Regions from separate parts of the Kitasatospora sp. NPDC001119 genome, predicted to be linked through region 1. Evidence: riboswitches for the same ligand, from Rfam matches in the RefSeq annotation. Region 1 holds a riboswitch; each other region holds the start of a gene.
What was found. Region 1 has a riboswitch for cobalamin ahead of ACWDD9_RS05290 (Nickel transporter NicT). Riboswitches for the same ligand answer to the same signal wherever they lie in the genome.
Positions count from the first base shown of each region.

Region 2: another riboswitch for cobalamin. It lies ahead of ACWDD9_RS32230 (prenyltransferase/squalene oxidase repeat-containing protein); the one in region 1 lies ahead of ACWDD9_RS05290 (Nickel transporter NicT).
Region 3: another riboswitch for cobalamin. It lies ahead of ACWDD9_RS17430 (cobalamin biosynthesis protein); the one in region 1 lies ahead of ACWDD9_RS05290 (Nickel transporter NicT).

Region 1 covers NZ_JBSFKI010000003.1:225,134-229,881, forward strand. The annotation lists gene ACWDD9_RS05270 (CobW family GTP-binding protein) at 1-1,160, opposite strand, end outside; gene rpsN (30S ribosomal protein S14) at 1,166-1,471, opposite strand; gene rpmB (50S ribosomal protein L28) at 1,471-1,707, opposite strand; gene rpmG (50S ribosomal protein L33) at 1,852-2,016, shown strand; gene ACWDD9_RS05290 (Nickel transporter NicT) at 2,083-3,198, opposite strand; cobalamin riboswitch at 3,230-3,442, opposite strand; gene ACWDD9_RS05295 (ArsR/SmtB family transcription factor) at 3,525-3,908, shown strand; gene ACWDD9_RS05300 (hypothetical protein) at 4,050-4,748, shown strand, end outside.
Region 2 covers NZ_JBSFKI010000032.1:12,891-17,638, forward strand. The annotation lists gene ACWDD9_RS32215 (protein kinase domain-containing protein) at 1-666, opposite strand, end outside; gene ACWDD9_RS32220 (hypothetical protein) at 950-1,138, shown strand; gene ACWDD9_RS32225 (hypothetical protein) at 1,205-1,684, opposite strand; gene ACWDD9_RS32230 (prenyltransferase/squalene oxidase repeat-containing protein) at 1,714-2,805, opposite strand; cobalamin riboswitch at 2,904-3,024, opposite strand; gene cobF (precorrin-6A synthase (deacetylating)) at 3,162-3,920, shown strand; gene ACWDD9_RS32240 (amidohydrolase) at 4,168-4,748, shown strand, end outside.
Region 3 covers NZ_JBSFKI010000012.1:164,039-168,786, forward strand. The annotation lists gene ACWDD9_RS17425 (cobyric acid synthase) at 92-1,606, opposite strand; gene ACWDD9_RS17430 (cobalamin biosynthesis protein) at 1,603-2,616, opposite strand; cobalamin riboswitch at 2,725-2,855, opposite strand; gene ACWDD9_RS17435 (alpha/beta hydrolase family protein) at 3,170-4,276, shown strand.

The DNA of each region.
Region 1 (4,748 bases):
ACGGGGTCGAGCAGGTCCTGGAAGGCGTCCGGCAGGGCCTTCCAGCCGGGTTCGCCGGCGGCGAGTTCGGCGTCGGTGAGCAGGCAGGAGTCGAGCAGGTCGGTGATGCCGTCGACGTCCAGCCCCTCGGCGGTGAAGCTGAGCTGCTGCACCCGGTCGCCGTGCCGGGGGTGCCAGTCGAGGGCGGCGGCGGCCCGGCGCGCGGGCGGGTAGAGCTCCCAGGCCGCGTCGGGCAGGGAGGTGAGCCAGGGCCCGCACTCCTCGACCGCGAGGTTCGCCCCGGCGGCGTCCCAGGCGAGTATCAGATCGGGCCGGTTGGCCAGCCAGAACCGGCCGCGGCTGCGCTGCGCCGCCGGGACGAGCAGTTCCAGCGCCCGGTGCAGCCGCTCGGGGTGGAGCGGTCGGCGGCGCTCCCACAGCAGGGTGGCGACGCCCGCCTCGTCCCGCTCCTGCGGCAGCAGCGCGAGCGCCGGGTTGACCCGGTCGCGGGCGGCGGCCACGTCGAAGCCGCCGAGCGCGGCCCGGGTGAGCGCGCCGGTGCCGAGCCGGACGGTCCGGGCGGTGGCGTGCAGCTGGCGCAGGAGGGCGAGCCCCGGCGCGTGCGCCGCGGCGCGCGGCACGGCGAGCGTGCCGGCGTACTCGATCTGGTGGGCGAGCGCCTCGGCGCGGGTCCGATCGTCGCGCGAGGCGGTCTGCTCGCCGTGCTCCACCAGGTCGTCGGGGACGGAGAGCTCGCCGACCAGCCGGTCCGGGTCGACGGCGGTGACCACGCCCGCCAGTTCGACGACGTCGTCGAGCCGCCGCCCGTCCACCTCTCCCCCGGCGATCACCTCGACCGCGGGGTGCGGGTCGCTGCCGCCCCACAGTTCGACGATCGCCAGTCCGTACCGGCCGCCGTCGGCGATCTCCAGCAGCCGGGGCAGCAGGTCCTCGCGCAGGGCGCAGCACGGGCAGTCGTTCGCCAGCGGGACGTCGGCCACGTCGAAGGCCCCGGCGGCGTCGCGCAGCTCGCGGCGGACGGTGCCGAGCGCGGCGTCCCGCAGGTCGTGGTGCAGGACCACGGCGTCCACCGCGGCCGCCGCCAGTTCCTCGACGGCGGCCCGGCGCTGCTCCGCGTGCAGGCCGGCGACGACCACCACCGGCAGCCTGGTCCCGTCCACGGCGCTCACCAGCTCGCCTTGCGGACGCCGGGCAGGTGCCCGGCGTGGGCGTGCGCGCGCAGGTTGACCCGGGAGAGGCCGAAGGCCCGCAGGTAGCCGCGGGGCCGGCCGTCCACGGCGTCCCGGTTGCGGACCCGGGTGGCGCTGGCGTCGCGCGGCTGGCGGGCGAGCTCGGCCTGGGCGGCGGCGCGCTCGGCGGGGCCGGTGCCGGGGTGGGCGATGGTCCGCTTGAGCTCGGCCCGGCGCTCGGCGTGGCGGGCGACGACGGCGCGCCGCCGCTCGTTCTTGGCGATCTTGCTCTGCTTGGCCATCAGACCTTCTCCCCCCGGGCGCGGATGCGGGCGACGGCGGCCTCGACGCCGATCGCGTCGACGGTGCGGATGCCCTTGGCGCTCAGCGTCAGCCGGACGTACCGGCCCTCGCCGGGCAGCCAGTAGCGCTTGCGCTGGATGTTGGGGTCGAAGCGGCGGCCGGTGCGGCGGTGCGAGTGCGAGATCGCGTTGCCGAAGCCGGGCCGGCGGCCGGTGAGTTGGCAGCGGGCGGACATGGGTGCTCCCTGGCGTCCGGGAATGGGCAGGACCGGGCTCACGTTACACCAGATGAAAATGACTTCCATTTCGATGTACGGTTCGAGCCAACCCCTCGGACCGGACCCCGAGACCCCGACCCCCAGACCCCAGGAGGACGTCCCATGGCCCGCAGCGAACTGCGCCCGGTGATCAGGCTCCGCTCCACCGCCGGCACCGGCTTCACCTACGTGACCCGCAAGAACCGCCGCAACGACCCGGACCGGATGGTCCTGCGCAAGTACGACCCGGCCGCGGGCCGGCACGTCGACTTCCGCGAGGAGCGCTGACCCCGGACGCGCGAACGGCGCCTCCCCGGACTCGGGGAGGCGCCGTTCGCGGCCTGGCCGCTCGGCTCAGGAGCCCTCGGGCGTCCAGCGCTGCTCGACCCGGGCGAGCTTCCAGTACCCGATCGCGATCGCCCAGACGACCACGAACAGCCCGGCGATGGCGTAGCCCACGTTGTCCAGCGAGATGTCCGCGACGAACCCGGTGACCGGGTCGGTCAGGTCGAGCTTCTCGTGCAGCACCCCGACCAGCTCGATGGTGCCGATGATGAAGGCCACCGCGATCGACAGACCCGTGATGGTCAGGTTGTAGTACACCTTCCGGACCGGGTTGGCGAAGGCCCACTGGTACGCGAAGTTCATGAACGTCCCGTCCAGGGTGTCGAACAGGCTCATCCCCGCCGCGAACAGCAGCGGCAGGCAGACGATCGCGTACCAGGGCAGCCCGGAGGCCGCGCCCGAGCCGGCCATCACCATCAGGGTGACCTCGGTCGCCGTGTCGAAGCCCAGGCCCAGCACCATGCCCACCGGGAACATCTGCCCCGGCCGGGTGATCGAACGGGTCGCCCGGTTCAGCACCCGGGCCATGAAGCCGCGCGAGTCGAGGTGCGCCTCCAGCTCCTTCTCGTCGAACTTCCCGGCCCGCATCGAGCGGAACACCCTGAGGATGCCGAGCAGCGCCGCCAGGTTGAGCGCACCGATCAGGTAGAGGAACACGCCGGAGGTGGTCGTCCCGATCACGCCCAGCCACTTGTGGGTGGCCGACTCGTCGTCCATCAGTGTGTTCGCCAGCTGCGCGCCGCCCGCCACCAGGGCGGCCATCAGCACCACCATCGAGGAGTGCCCGAGGGCGAACCAGAAGCCCACCGAGACCGGCCGCTTGCCGTCCGCCATCAGTTTGCGGGTGGTGTTGTCGATCACCGCGATGTGGTCGGCGTCGAAGGCGTGCCGCATCCCGAGGGTGTACGCGGTGATGCCGAGGCCCACCCCGAAGACCTGGGTACCGACCGCGTACCGCTCGGGCGCGACCAGGAAGATCAGCGTGCCGAAGGCCACCACGTGCATGGCCACGATCACCGCCATCAGCCCGGCCGTACGGACGGTGTCCTCGCGCCGCCATCTGAAGCTGGGCAGCACGGAAGGGGCCGGCTTCGCGCCGGCGGCAACGGTTTCGGGCAGGGTCATCTGCGGATCACGCTCCAGCACCTCGTGGAAAACCTCGTGAGATGCCGTGGCCGGTCTCCTGGCTGACGGGATACCCGTGCCCGCCTTCCCAGGTGCGCGAGGCACCCAGTGGCTCCGTGGGCACGGACGACGTTCCTCCGCGGGCGGAGGAACGACCCGATCACAGTGGCGAGGGCCGCTCCGGGCTGGGACCCCTGAGGGTCCGTCACCGGTCTTCCCGAGCACCACGGCGGGGAACACCGTAGGGGCCGCGCCCCGACCCGTGCAAGGCTGCGCACCTGCGCAGGTGTCCAGGATCACAGGCGACCGCCTGCAAGAATGTCCGCATGCATCTCGTACCGGCCGACCGCGCGGGCCACCGCACCATCGACGGGCACCGGGTCTGCGAGGCCATCGCCGCGATCGGCGACCCCGCACACGTCCGGTCCTGGGCCGAGCGGTTCTCCCTGCTCGCCGACCCCGGACGGCTCGCCCTGCTGCTCGCCCTCCACCGGGCCGGCCCGCTCGCCGTCAGCGACCTCGCGGTGGCCACCGGCATGCGCGACCCCGCCGTCTCCCAGGCCCTGCGGCTGCTCCGCACGGCCGGCGTGGTCACCGGCGACCGGGACGGACGAGTGGTGCGCTACCGGCTCGTGGACGAGGCCATGCGCCCCCTCCTCGACGAGTGCGCCGCCGCCGAGCACCACGAGCCCAGCGCGGCAGTGGGCTGACCCCTCCCGCCGACGCCTGCCCGATCTGCCGACTCCCGCTCGGTCCGCCGACTCCTGCCCGGTCCGCCGACTCCCGCTCGGGCCGCTGACTCCCGCTCGGGAAGGCGCGCCGTGAACGGCCCCGGCCAGTACGATCATGATGTGCCGTCCCACCCCCATGCCTGGCCCGCCGACCGCTGGAACACCGACCCGGTCAAGGCCCGCGTGCTGGCGGTCGCCCGCACCCTCACCTCGGCCACCCGGGTGCTGGACGTCCTCTCCCTGCTGAGCCCGCACGGCATCGAGTGGTACTTCACCGTCAACCCCGGTTCCGTCTTCGCCGACCGCGCCCTGGACGAGTACCTGCACGGCCTGTCCGGCTTCACCGTGCTGGACTGGGACGACGCCGTCCGCCACCGCTTCGACCTGGCCGTCGCCTGCGCCGTCCACTCCTCCATGCACCGCCTGGACGCCCGCCTCGTCGTCCTGCCGCACGGCGCCGGCTACAACCGCCTGGTCACCGAGTCCACCGGCGACACGGTCAGCGCCGCCGGCCTGTCCCGCAACGAACTCACCCACCGCGGGCGGGTGTTCGTGGACGTCCTCGGGCTCTCCCACCCCGAACAGCTGGACCGGCTGCGGACCTCCTGCCCCGAGGCCCTGGACGTCGCCCGGGTGGTCGGCGACCCGTGCTTCGACCGGATGCTCGCCAGCCGGCGCTCCCGGGACGGCTACCGCGCCGCGCTCGGCGCCGTCGGCGGCCGACGGCTCGTCGTCGTCAGCTCCACCTGGAGCGAGCACTCGTTATTCGGCCGCCACCCCGACCTGCCCCGGCGGCTCGTCCGCCAACTGCCCGCCGAC
Region 2 (4,748 bases), on a different contig from region 1:
GTCGCTTCGCCGGCCGAGCTGCCGCTGCCCGTACTGCTCGGGCGAGGCGTACACCCTGGTCATCCCGCCCGCGGCGACCAGGACGGTGGCGTCGGCGCCGGGCCGATCGCCTGCGCCGCCGGGCCACGCGGCGAGCTGCCCGGCCCGGGCCAGGCCGAAGTCGGTGATCCGGGCGGTACCGTCCCGGTCCAGCAGGATGTTGCCCGGTTTCACGTCCTGGTGGACCACGCCCTGCTGGTGGGCGTGGTCCAGCCCCCGGGCGGCCTGGACCGCCAGGTCCAGGATCCGGGCGAGGGCTTGTTCCGGGCCGCCCGCGTACAGCCGGCCACTGTGGATCAACTCGCTCAGGCTGCCGCCGTCCAGGTACTCGGCGAACACCCGGGGCGTCCCGCCGATCTCCCGTACATAGTGGCAGGCGCAGACGTGCGGGTGCAGGCCGAGGCCGACCCAGGTCTGCGCCTCGGCGACGAACAGCTCCCGCTCCCGCGCGGACCGGAACAGTTCCGGCCGGGGGGACTTCACCGCCAGGTCGGTCCCCCACCCCAGGTGCCAGACCCGGTACACCAGGCCCATCCCGCCGGCCTCGTGCACCTGGTCGACCCGGTACAGCCCCTCGATCACATCGCCGACCTTCCAGGCCGACGCCGCCCCATTCCGATCGCTCATACCGACGAGTATGCGATCTGACGCCGTGTCATGACAGGCCGCCCCGGGGCCGCCTGGGCCTTCGTCGTGATGTCGGGTCAACCGCGCACGCCGAGTGCGAAGCCGTACCCGCGGGGCCAGGCCGGCACGCCGAGAGGTCGGTCCGCGGGGCCGGCGGCGGAAGTGGACCACCACGTCGGCGTGATCTGGATGCCGACGGCCGGCCCGGCCGGGACGAGAACACCGAAACCCATGACGATGGACCGGATCCTCAGGGAGGACCGCGAGTGGGCGCGGCCGTCGAATGACAGTACGTTCGACGGGCGTCGGCGGGCTGTTCACCGCGACGCGCGTGCCCGACGGCGACGACCCCGCGTGGCTGACCACCGCGGGCACCATGGTCGACACCCTGTTGTTCACGGCCGCCGCGGTGGCAACCGTACGGCTGGTCGGACACCTCGACCGGCGGCGCCGAGCGTCCCGCGGCGCCTGAGCCCCTGGCACCGGCGCCCCGGCCCCTTCCGGAGAAGGGGCCGGGGCGCCGGTGGCCCTCCGCCTGTCAGGGCGCGGTGGTGCCCGGCTGTGCGCCGGCGCCGAAGGACCAGCCCTCGACGTCGCCGGGGGCCGGGTCGTAGCTGCCCGCGCCCAGGGTGCTGTACGACCAGGGGCCGCCGTGCTGGGCGTGCCAGTACGACCAGTAGGCGCTGCCGGTCGGGTTGGTGCAGGTCGTCGGCAGGGCGTTGATGGTGCAGACGAAGCCCGGGTAGCGCGGGTGGAAGGCGTACGAGAATCCGGCGCCGGTGAGCGCGGCCAGGCCGCTGGCCGGGTCGCCGGGCGCGCAGCCGGTCTGGATGCCGCCGCCGACGGCGGTGAAGTCGACCACGACGGTGACGCCGGTGGTGCCGCCGCAGGCGGCCGCCCGCGCCTGCGGCGCCTGGACGGCGCAGACGCCGAGCAGTCCGGCGGTGAGGGCCGCCGCGGCGGCGATCGACCCGAGCGTACGGCGGGCCGGGCGGACCGGGGTGGGGGTGTCGCTCATCGGTGAACTCCTCGCGGTGTCAGCGTGGTTCAGCGCGTGGCCGGCGCCGGCGGGCAGGCCTGGGTCGGGGCGTCGGGGGCGGCCCCGGAGGCGGAGAGCGTGGACAGCGGGGTGCCCGCGAGGCCGAGGACGGCCTGCGCCGTGGCCCGGGCGCCGGTGCCCGCGTTGAAGCCGGTCGCGTCGTAGGCGACGGCGCCGCGGACCGCCGGGTCGGCGGAGCAGCCCTGCTGGAGCTTCACCAGCCGGCCCCAGGCCTTGAGGCCGGGGCCGAGGCGTCCGCCGGAGAGCAGCGCCTGGGTGGCCAGGCCGGTGCTGTTGGCGTTGGAGGCGGTCGCCCCGGCGGCCGCGAAGCCGCCGTCGGCGTTCTGGTGGGCGGTGAGCCAGCCCAGGCCCGTGTTCGCCTTGGCGGCGCGCCCGGTGGCGGCGAGGGCCTGGACGGCGAGCGCGGTGGCGTCGGCGTCGCTGGTGCAGGCGGCCTGGCCGAAGGAGAGCGGGAAGCCGCCGTCCGCGCACTGGCTGTTCGCCAGGAAGTCCACGGCCGCCGCCGGGGCGCCACCGGGCGTGCGGTGCAGGGCGATCACGGCGAGGGACTGGCCGAAGGTGTTGCTGTAGTCGCCCCACTGGGAGCGGTCGGAGAACCGGCCCTCGGCGGTCTGCAGCGACCGCAGGCGGGCCGGCAGGTCGACGCCGCCGAAGGCCGTCGGGTCCCCGCCGCGGACCTCGACGGCGAGCAGCAGCTTGGCGGTCGCGCCCGCGTAGGCCTCGGTGGTGCCGTCGCCGAGGTAGCCGCCGATGATCTCGGGCTTCGCCAGCCAGGCGGTGGCCTTCGCGGCGGCCTCGTCGGAGCCGCGCGAGGCGGCGAAGGCCAGTACGGCGTCGATGGTGAGGCCCTGGTCGGGGTAGGCGGTCCCGTTGAAGACGGACTCGAAGTGGTCGCCGTCGACGAGTTGGCGGGCCAGCCAGCCGCCCGCGGCGGCGTCGGGACGGACCGTCGGGGACGAGGTCGCGGCGGCGGTCGCGTTCACGGGCGCGGCGTGGGCGGCGGTGACCGCCGGGAGTGCGGTGGCGAGCGCCACGGCGGGTATCGCGAGCAGACCGAGGGTGCGGCGGAGCGTGGGCATGGTGGCCTTTCCGGGCCCGCGCGCAGGGGCCCGGAGGGCGGCGGCGACAGCCGGGGCGGCCCTCGGGGCTCCGGCCCGCGGACCACGACGGGAGGAGGGACGACACGCCTCCGCCGACGGGTACTCGGGCTCGCCTCCGACCAGGAGCCGGCGGCCTACCGTTGCGGGCCAGCGCCGGATTCGAACCGGACTTCCCCCAGCGGCGGAGTCACAACATGACGGCCCATCATGGCGATACGGAAAAGATCCGGTCAAGGGTTCGAACGTGACATCACGGTGGCCGCCGCCCGACATCGGGACGCGCCCCTCCCGGCCGCCGACGCGACCAGGGCGTCCCGGACGGCAGAATGCCTCCCATGCGGCACATCTTCGTCATCGGCATCGGCGCGGGCGACCCCGACCACCTCACCCTGCAGGCGGTCAAGGCGCTCGCCCGCACGGACGTCTTCTTCATCCTCGACAAGAACGAGGACCGGCAGGACCTGATCCGGCTGCGCCGCCGGATGCTGGCCGAGCACGGCCGGCCAGGCCACCGGGTGGTCGAGGCGCCGGACGCGGAGCGGGACCGGACCACCCCCGCGTACGCGGCCGCCGTGGACGACTGGCGCGTCCGCCGGGCCGACCTGGTCGAGCAGTTGCTCTCCGAGCACCTCGGTGAGGGCGAGACGGGCGCGTTCCTGGTCTGGGGGGATCCGAGCCTCTACGACAGCGTCATCGCCGTGGTGGACGACGTCCTGGCCCGCGGCGCCGTCGGCTTCGACTACGAGGTGGTCCCGGGCATCAGCAGCGTCTCCGCGCTCGCCGCCCGCCACCGCAGCACGCTGACCCGGGTCGGCCGCCCGGTGCAGATCACCACCGGCCGCCGGCTGGCCGAGGGCTTCCCCGAGGACGTGGACGACGTCGTGGTGATGCTCGACGGCCGCGCCGCCTTCACCGGGATCGACCCGGAGGGGCTGGAGATCCGTTACGGCGCGTACCTCGGCACCCCCGACGAGATCCTCGTCGCCGGTCCGCTGGCCGAAGCCGCCCCGCGGATCAGCGAGTTGCGCGAGTCGGCCCGCGCGCGCAAGGGCTGGATCATGGACACCTACCTGCTGCGGCGCTCCGAGAGCTGACCGGCGGGCGCCGCCCCGGTTCGACCCCCGGCCGACACTCGGACACCGCCCTCGCGCCCGGCCGGTGCGCTCCCGGACCGGTGCCGGTGCACTGTGGGCCAACTCCGACACCATGCCACTGCCTAACGTTCCGTCATGAGAGCGAACAGGACAGCCTCTTGGGCTCGTCCGGCTCGACCGCGCCGCGCCGCCGCCCGCTCCGGGCGGCGGCCCGAACCCATGACTGGAGGCCGTCGAGGTGCCTGCAATGCCGGTCGGCGGGCTGGTCCCCCGCACGGAGAACGTCACCGAACACGCCGCCGACGTCGTCGTCCGCAACGCCCGGATCCACACCGGGGACGCCCGCCGCCCGCAGGCCGGCGCCCTCGCCATCCGGAACGGCCTGATCACGGCCGTCGGGGACGACGCGGACATAGCCCCGGCCGTCGGCCCGTCCACGGTGGTGGTCGACGCGCTCGGCCGCCGCGTGGTGCCCGGCCTCAACGACGCGCACCTGCACGTGATCCGCGGTGGCCTCAACTACGTCCTGGAGCTGCGCTGGGACGGTGTGCGGTCGCTGCGCCAGGGCCTGGCGATGCTGCGGGAGCAGGCCGCCCGGACGCCCCGGGGGCAGTGGGTGCGGGTCGTCGGCGGCTGGTCGGCGGAGCAGTTCGCCGAGCGGCGGCTGCCGACCCCCGCCGAGCTGAACGAGGCGGCGCCGGACACCCCGGTGTTCGTCCTCCACCTCTACCAGTCGGCGGTCCTCAACCGCGCCGCGCTGCGCGCCGTCGGCTACACCCGCGACACCCCGGACCCGAAGGGCGGCCAGATCGTCCGGGGCCGCGGCGG
Region 3 (4,748 bases), on a different contig from region 1:
CAGTCCTGTCGTGCCTGACTCTGTGATCGTGCCCGGCCCTGCCGCCCCGCCCGGTTCGGCGGTCCTGCCCAGCCCTGTGCCCGTGTCCGGCTCATGCGTCACTCCCAGGGGCCCCGGGCGGGAGGAACGGCAGCGATCCGGCCGCCGGCACCCCGCCCTCGATCAGCTTCCACAGCGCGTCGGTGTCCGCGTGCTCCTCGATCAGGTCGCCCAGCCGGTCCAGCCGGGCCTCGCGCGCCGCGGCGAAGGAGGTGTCCGGCGCCGGGACGAACGCCCGGCCGGACAACTCGGCGACCTCGCGCAGGAGTTCGCGGCGGAACCCGTCGTTCTCCAGCGCGCCGTGCCAGGTGGTGCCCCAGACCGGGCCGACCCGGCAGCCGTCCAGGAAGGGGCTGCCCCCCTCCACGGTCACCACCCCGTGGTGGATCTCGTAGCCCTCGACCCGCTGCCCGAACGCCTCGCCGACCGGCCGCGCCAGCACCTTCTCGACGCCGAACCGCACGTGCGTCGGCAGCAGCCCGAGACCGTCGACGGCGCCCGCCTTCGACTCGACCTCGTCCACGATCGAGTGCGCCAGCATCTGGTAGCCGCCGCAGACCCCGAGGACCGGCAGTCCGGCCGCCACCCGCGCCTTCAGGGCCGGCTCCAGGCCGCGCTCGCGCAGCCAGGCGAGGTCCGCGACGGTGGCCCGGGTACCGGGCAGCACCACCAGGTCGGCGTCGGCCAGCTCCTCCGGCCTGGTCGCCCAGCGGACCAGCACGCCCGGCTCCTGCGCGAGCGCGTCCATGTCGGTGAAGTTGGACAGCCGGGGGAAGCGCACCACGGCCACCCGCAGCACGTCCGCGCCGAGCGGCCCGGGCCCGTCCGCCCGGTCCGCCACGGTGGACAGGTCCAGCGAGTCCTCGGCGTCCAGCCAGAGCCCGGGCAGCATCGGCAGCGTGCCCAGCACCGGACGGCCGGTCAGCTCGTGCAGCATCTCCAGCCCGGGCGCCAGCAGCCGCGCGTCGCCGCGGAACTTGTTGACGAACCAGCCCGCCACGTGCCGCTGGTCCTCCGCCGACAGCAGCGCCAGCGTCCCGTACATCGCCGCGAAGACCCCGCCGCGGTCGATGTCCCCGACCACCACCACCGGCAGGGCGGCGGCCGTGGCCAGGCCCATGTTGGCGATGTCGCGGTCGCGCAGGTTGATCTCGGCGGGCGATCCCGCGCCCTCGCAGACCACCACGTCGTAGCGGCCGCGCAGGTCGGCCAGGCACTCCAGGGCGCGCTCCAGCAGGACGGGCTTGCGCTCGCGGTAGTCCAGCGCGCCGACCTCGGCCACCGGCCGGCCGAGCAGCACCACCTGGCTGCGGCCGTCCGCGCCCGGCTTGAGCAGCACCGGGTTCATCGCCGCCTCCGGCTCCACCCGGGCGGCCTGCGCCTGCATCGCCTGGGCGCGGCCGATCTCGGCGCCGTCGGCGGTGACGAAGGAGTTGAGCGACATGTTCTGCGCCTTGAACGGCGCGACCCGCACGCCCTGGCGGGCGAGCCACCGGCAGATCCCGGCCGTCACCACGCTCTTGCCCGCGTCCGAGGTCGTCCCCGCGACCAGCAGTGCGTTGCTCATGCCCGTCCCCTCTTCTTCAGCAGTGCCCGCAGCAGGACGTGCCCCGCGACCGTCGTACCCAGCGCCAGTGCGCCCACCCGCCGGGAGAGCGCGCAGGCCCGCTCGATGTCGTCCACCGTCACCGGCCGCAGCTCCGCGCCCAGGACGGGCCGGTGCTCCACCCGCTCCCCGTACCGCAGCGTGCCGCCCAGTCGGACGCCCACCGCGCCGGCGAACGCCGATTCGGCCTGGCCCGCGTTCGGGCTCGGGTGCGCGGAGCCGTCGCGCCGCCAGACCCGCCAGGCGGTCCGGGGCTCGGGGGCGGCGGCCACCGTCAGCAGCGCCGTCAGCCGGGCGCCCGGCCAGCCCGCCACGTCGTCCAGCCGGGCCGAGGCCCAGCCGAACCGGGCGTAGCGGGGCGAGCGGTGGCCGACCATGGCGTCCAGGGTGTTCACGGCGCGGAAGGCCAGCAGGCCGGGGGTGCCGGCCAGGGCGCCCCAGGTCAGCGCGTTCACCACGGCGTCGGCGGTGTTCTCGGCCACCGACTCGACCACCGCCCGGGCGATCTGCTGCCCGTCCAGCGCGCTCGGGTCCCGCCCGCACAGGTGCGGCAGCCGCTCCCGGGCGGCGGCGAGGTCGCCGGCGGCCAGCGAGCGGCCGATGGTGCGGGCCTCCCGGGTCAGCGAGGTGCCGCCAAGCACCGTCCAGGTCGCGGCCGCCGCCAGCGCCGCCCGGCCCAGCGGGCGCCGGCCCACCGTACGGTCCAGGGCGAACGCGCCCGCCGCGACCGCGCCCACGCACAGCGCGGTGTACCCGGCCCCGGCGGCGCGGTCGTCGCGCCACAGCCGCCGCTCCAGCCGGGTCGCGGCGCTGCCGAAGAAGGCCACCGGGTGGCCCCGGCGGGGGTCGGCGAAGCGGGCGTCGGCGGCGTAGCCCGCGGCGGCGCCGAGTGCGAACACGGCGGCGCGGGCCAGCGGGCGCGAGGCTCGGGTCAGCGGGCGCGGAGCGGGGGAAGGCGCGCGCGGGGTCATCGGCCGCACGGCGGAGGGCAGCTCGGAGTCCGGCCGGGCGGGGCAGCCTGCATCGCGTGCGTGTCCTCACTCAGGGTCCGCGCCCTGGATCGACGTGACGGCGGCGAGAGTCTCCTGGCTTCCGGGTCGAACGCACCCCCGGGGCCTTCCAGCGGCCGTCGACGGCCCGCCGTGGCGATGTTCCGAGCGTGCTCCCCGGTGACAGTGGCGGGACCGCGCCGGACTTCCACCGGCTTCCTCTCCATGCCTCCGTTTGGCCCCAGGATCCCATCACGGGCCCGAACCGGGAGTCAACCGAGGTCACGGAGGGGTTGGTCACACGGGGACGCCGCTGACGCCCGGTCGGATCGCCCGGCGCGGCCCCGCCCCGACCCCCGCCACCGGCACCCCCTGAGTACTGCCCTGAGCGCCCCGGGAGCGCCCGCCGGGTGACCCGGACGGCCCAGCCCGGTGGCCGGTCGGGCGGAGCGCCGGTGAACTGGGGCTCGAACACCGTCCGGTCCGTGAAGAACGTCCGTGAACGACGTCCGTGAACAACAGAGCGGGGAGCGAGATGCGTTGGGGAACCGCCGCCGTCGTGGCGGCCGCCGCGGTGGGGGCCGCCGTGCTGGTGGTCGGCCGCCGGGCCTCCGAGCGGATGGTCCGTCCGGTGACCGCCGTCCAGGAGTCCGGGCCGGTCCAGGTCCGCGCCCTCGCCGCCGGCCGGGTCACCTTCACCCGCGGCCCCGCGAGCCTGCGCCCCGGCCGCTGGGCGGTGGAGTGGGCGGACGGCGGGCACGCGGTCGTCGAGGAGGTGCTGCACGCCGACGAACAGGGCGTCACCCGCCGACTGGTCCGCGCCGACCGGGGCACCCTCGTCCCCGGCACGGAGGTCCGCTTCACCCCGCGGGTCCACCTCGGCGACCCCACCGAGGCGCTCGGCCTGGCCTTCGCCGACACCACCGCCGACGGCGAGCTCGGCGCCCTCCCCGCCTGGCGGCTCGACGGCAAGCGCGGCACCTGGGTGATCCTGGTGCACGGCCCCGGCGACGACCGCCGGCAGACCCTCCCGGTGCTCCCCGTCCTCGACCGGCTCGGCCTGCCCGCCCTCGCCGTCACCTACCGCGGCGACCGGGGCGCCCCCGCCTCCCCGGACGGGCTCAGCCACTTCGGCGAGACCGAGTGGCGCGACATCGAGGCGGCGGTACGGCTGGCGCTCGACAGCGGCGCGGGCAAGGTGATCCTGTACGGCTGGTCCGTCGGCGCGACCATCGTGCTGCAGACCGTGGCCCGCTCCGCCTGGTCGCACGCCGTCCGCGGTCTGATCCTCGACTCGCCCGTGCTCGACCTGCCCGCCTCCGCCCGCCGGGACGCCGCCCGGGCCGGCTTCCAGGGCGTCGCCGCCGAGCTCGGCGCCCTCGCCGCCGAGGGCCGCACCGGGGTCGACCTCGCCGACTTCGGCCGCATCGCCGACGGCACCGACCTGCGGGTGCCGACCCTCCTCCTGCACAGCCCAGGGGACCGGATCGCGCCCTTCGGCGCCGCCGAGAAGCTGGCCGCCGCCCGCCGCGACGTGGTGAGCCTCCAGCCCTTCCCCGGCGCCGACCACGCCACCCTCTGGAACACCGCCCCCGACCGCTACACCGAACTCCTCCGCCGCTGGCTCACCCCGCTGCTCTAGGACCTGTCTTCGGACTCCCGTCGTTCGCCCCGCAGAGGCGAGTCCGAAGACCGGCCCTGGCCCCTCAACCACCCCCCCTGTGCGCGAGGGCGTTTTCGGCTGGTCCCCGCCGCTTTTCCCGGCGCGATTCCCCCCGTCCGAGAATGAACGTTCCTCCCATTCCTCCGGGCCCGCGTGAAAAGTCGGCCCGGCCGACTTCCGGTGCGGCTCGATCCCGATCACCCCGCCCGCCATCCGTCCGGATTCGGGCTGGACAGTCCTGCCGGGCGTCGCCGGGCCGAAACGCCCCCGTACGGGCCCCTCGGCTGTCAGGAGCAATATTTGGCCCGACCCCTTACCCCCCACCCGTACGCACGGTGACCGCCCGAGCATTCCCGGCAACCGGGCCGCCCCCCGTGGCATGGGCAGGTCACACGTTTCCGGCCAGGCGGTTTGCCGTTGTTGCCCGATCTTGCGGAGGTGCCACCGGCGG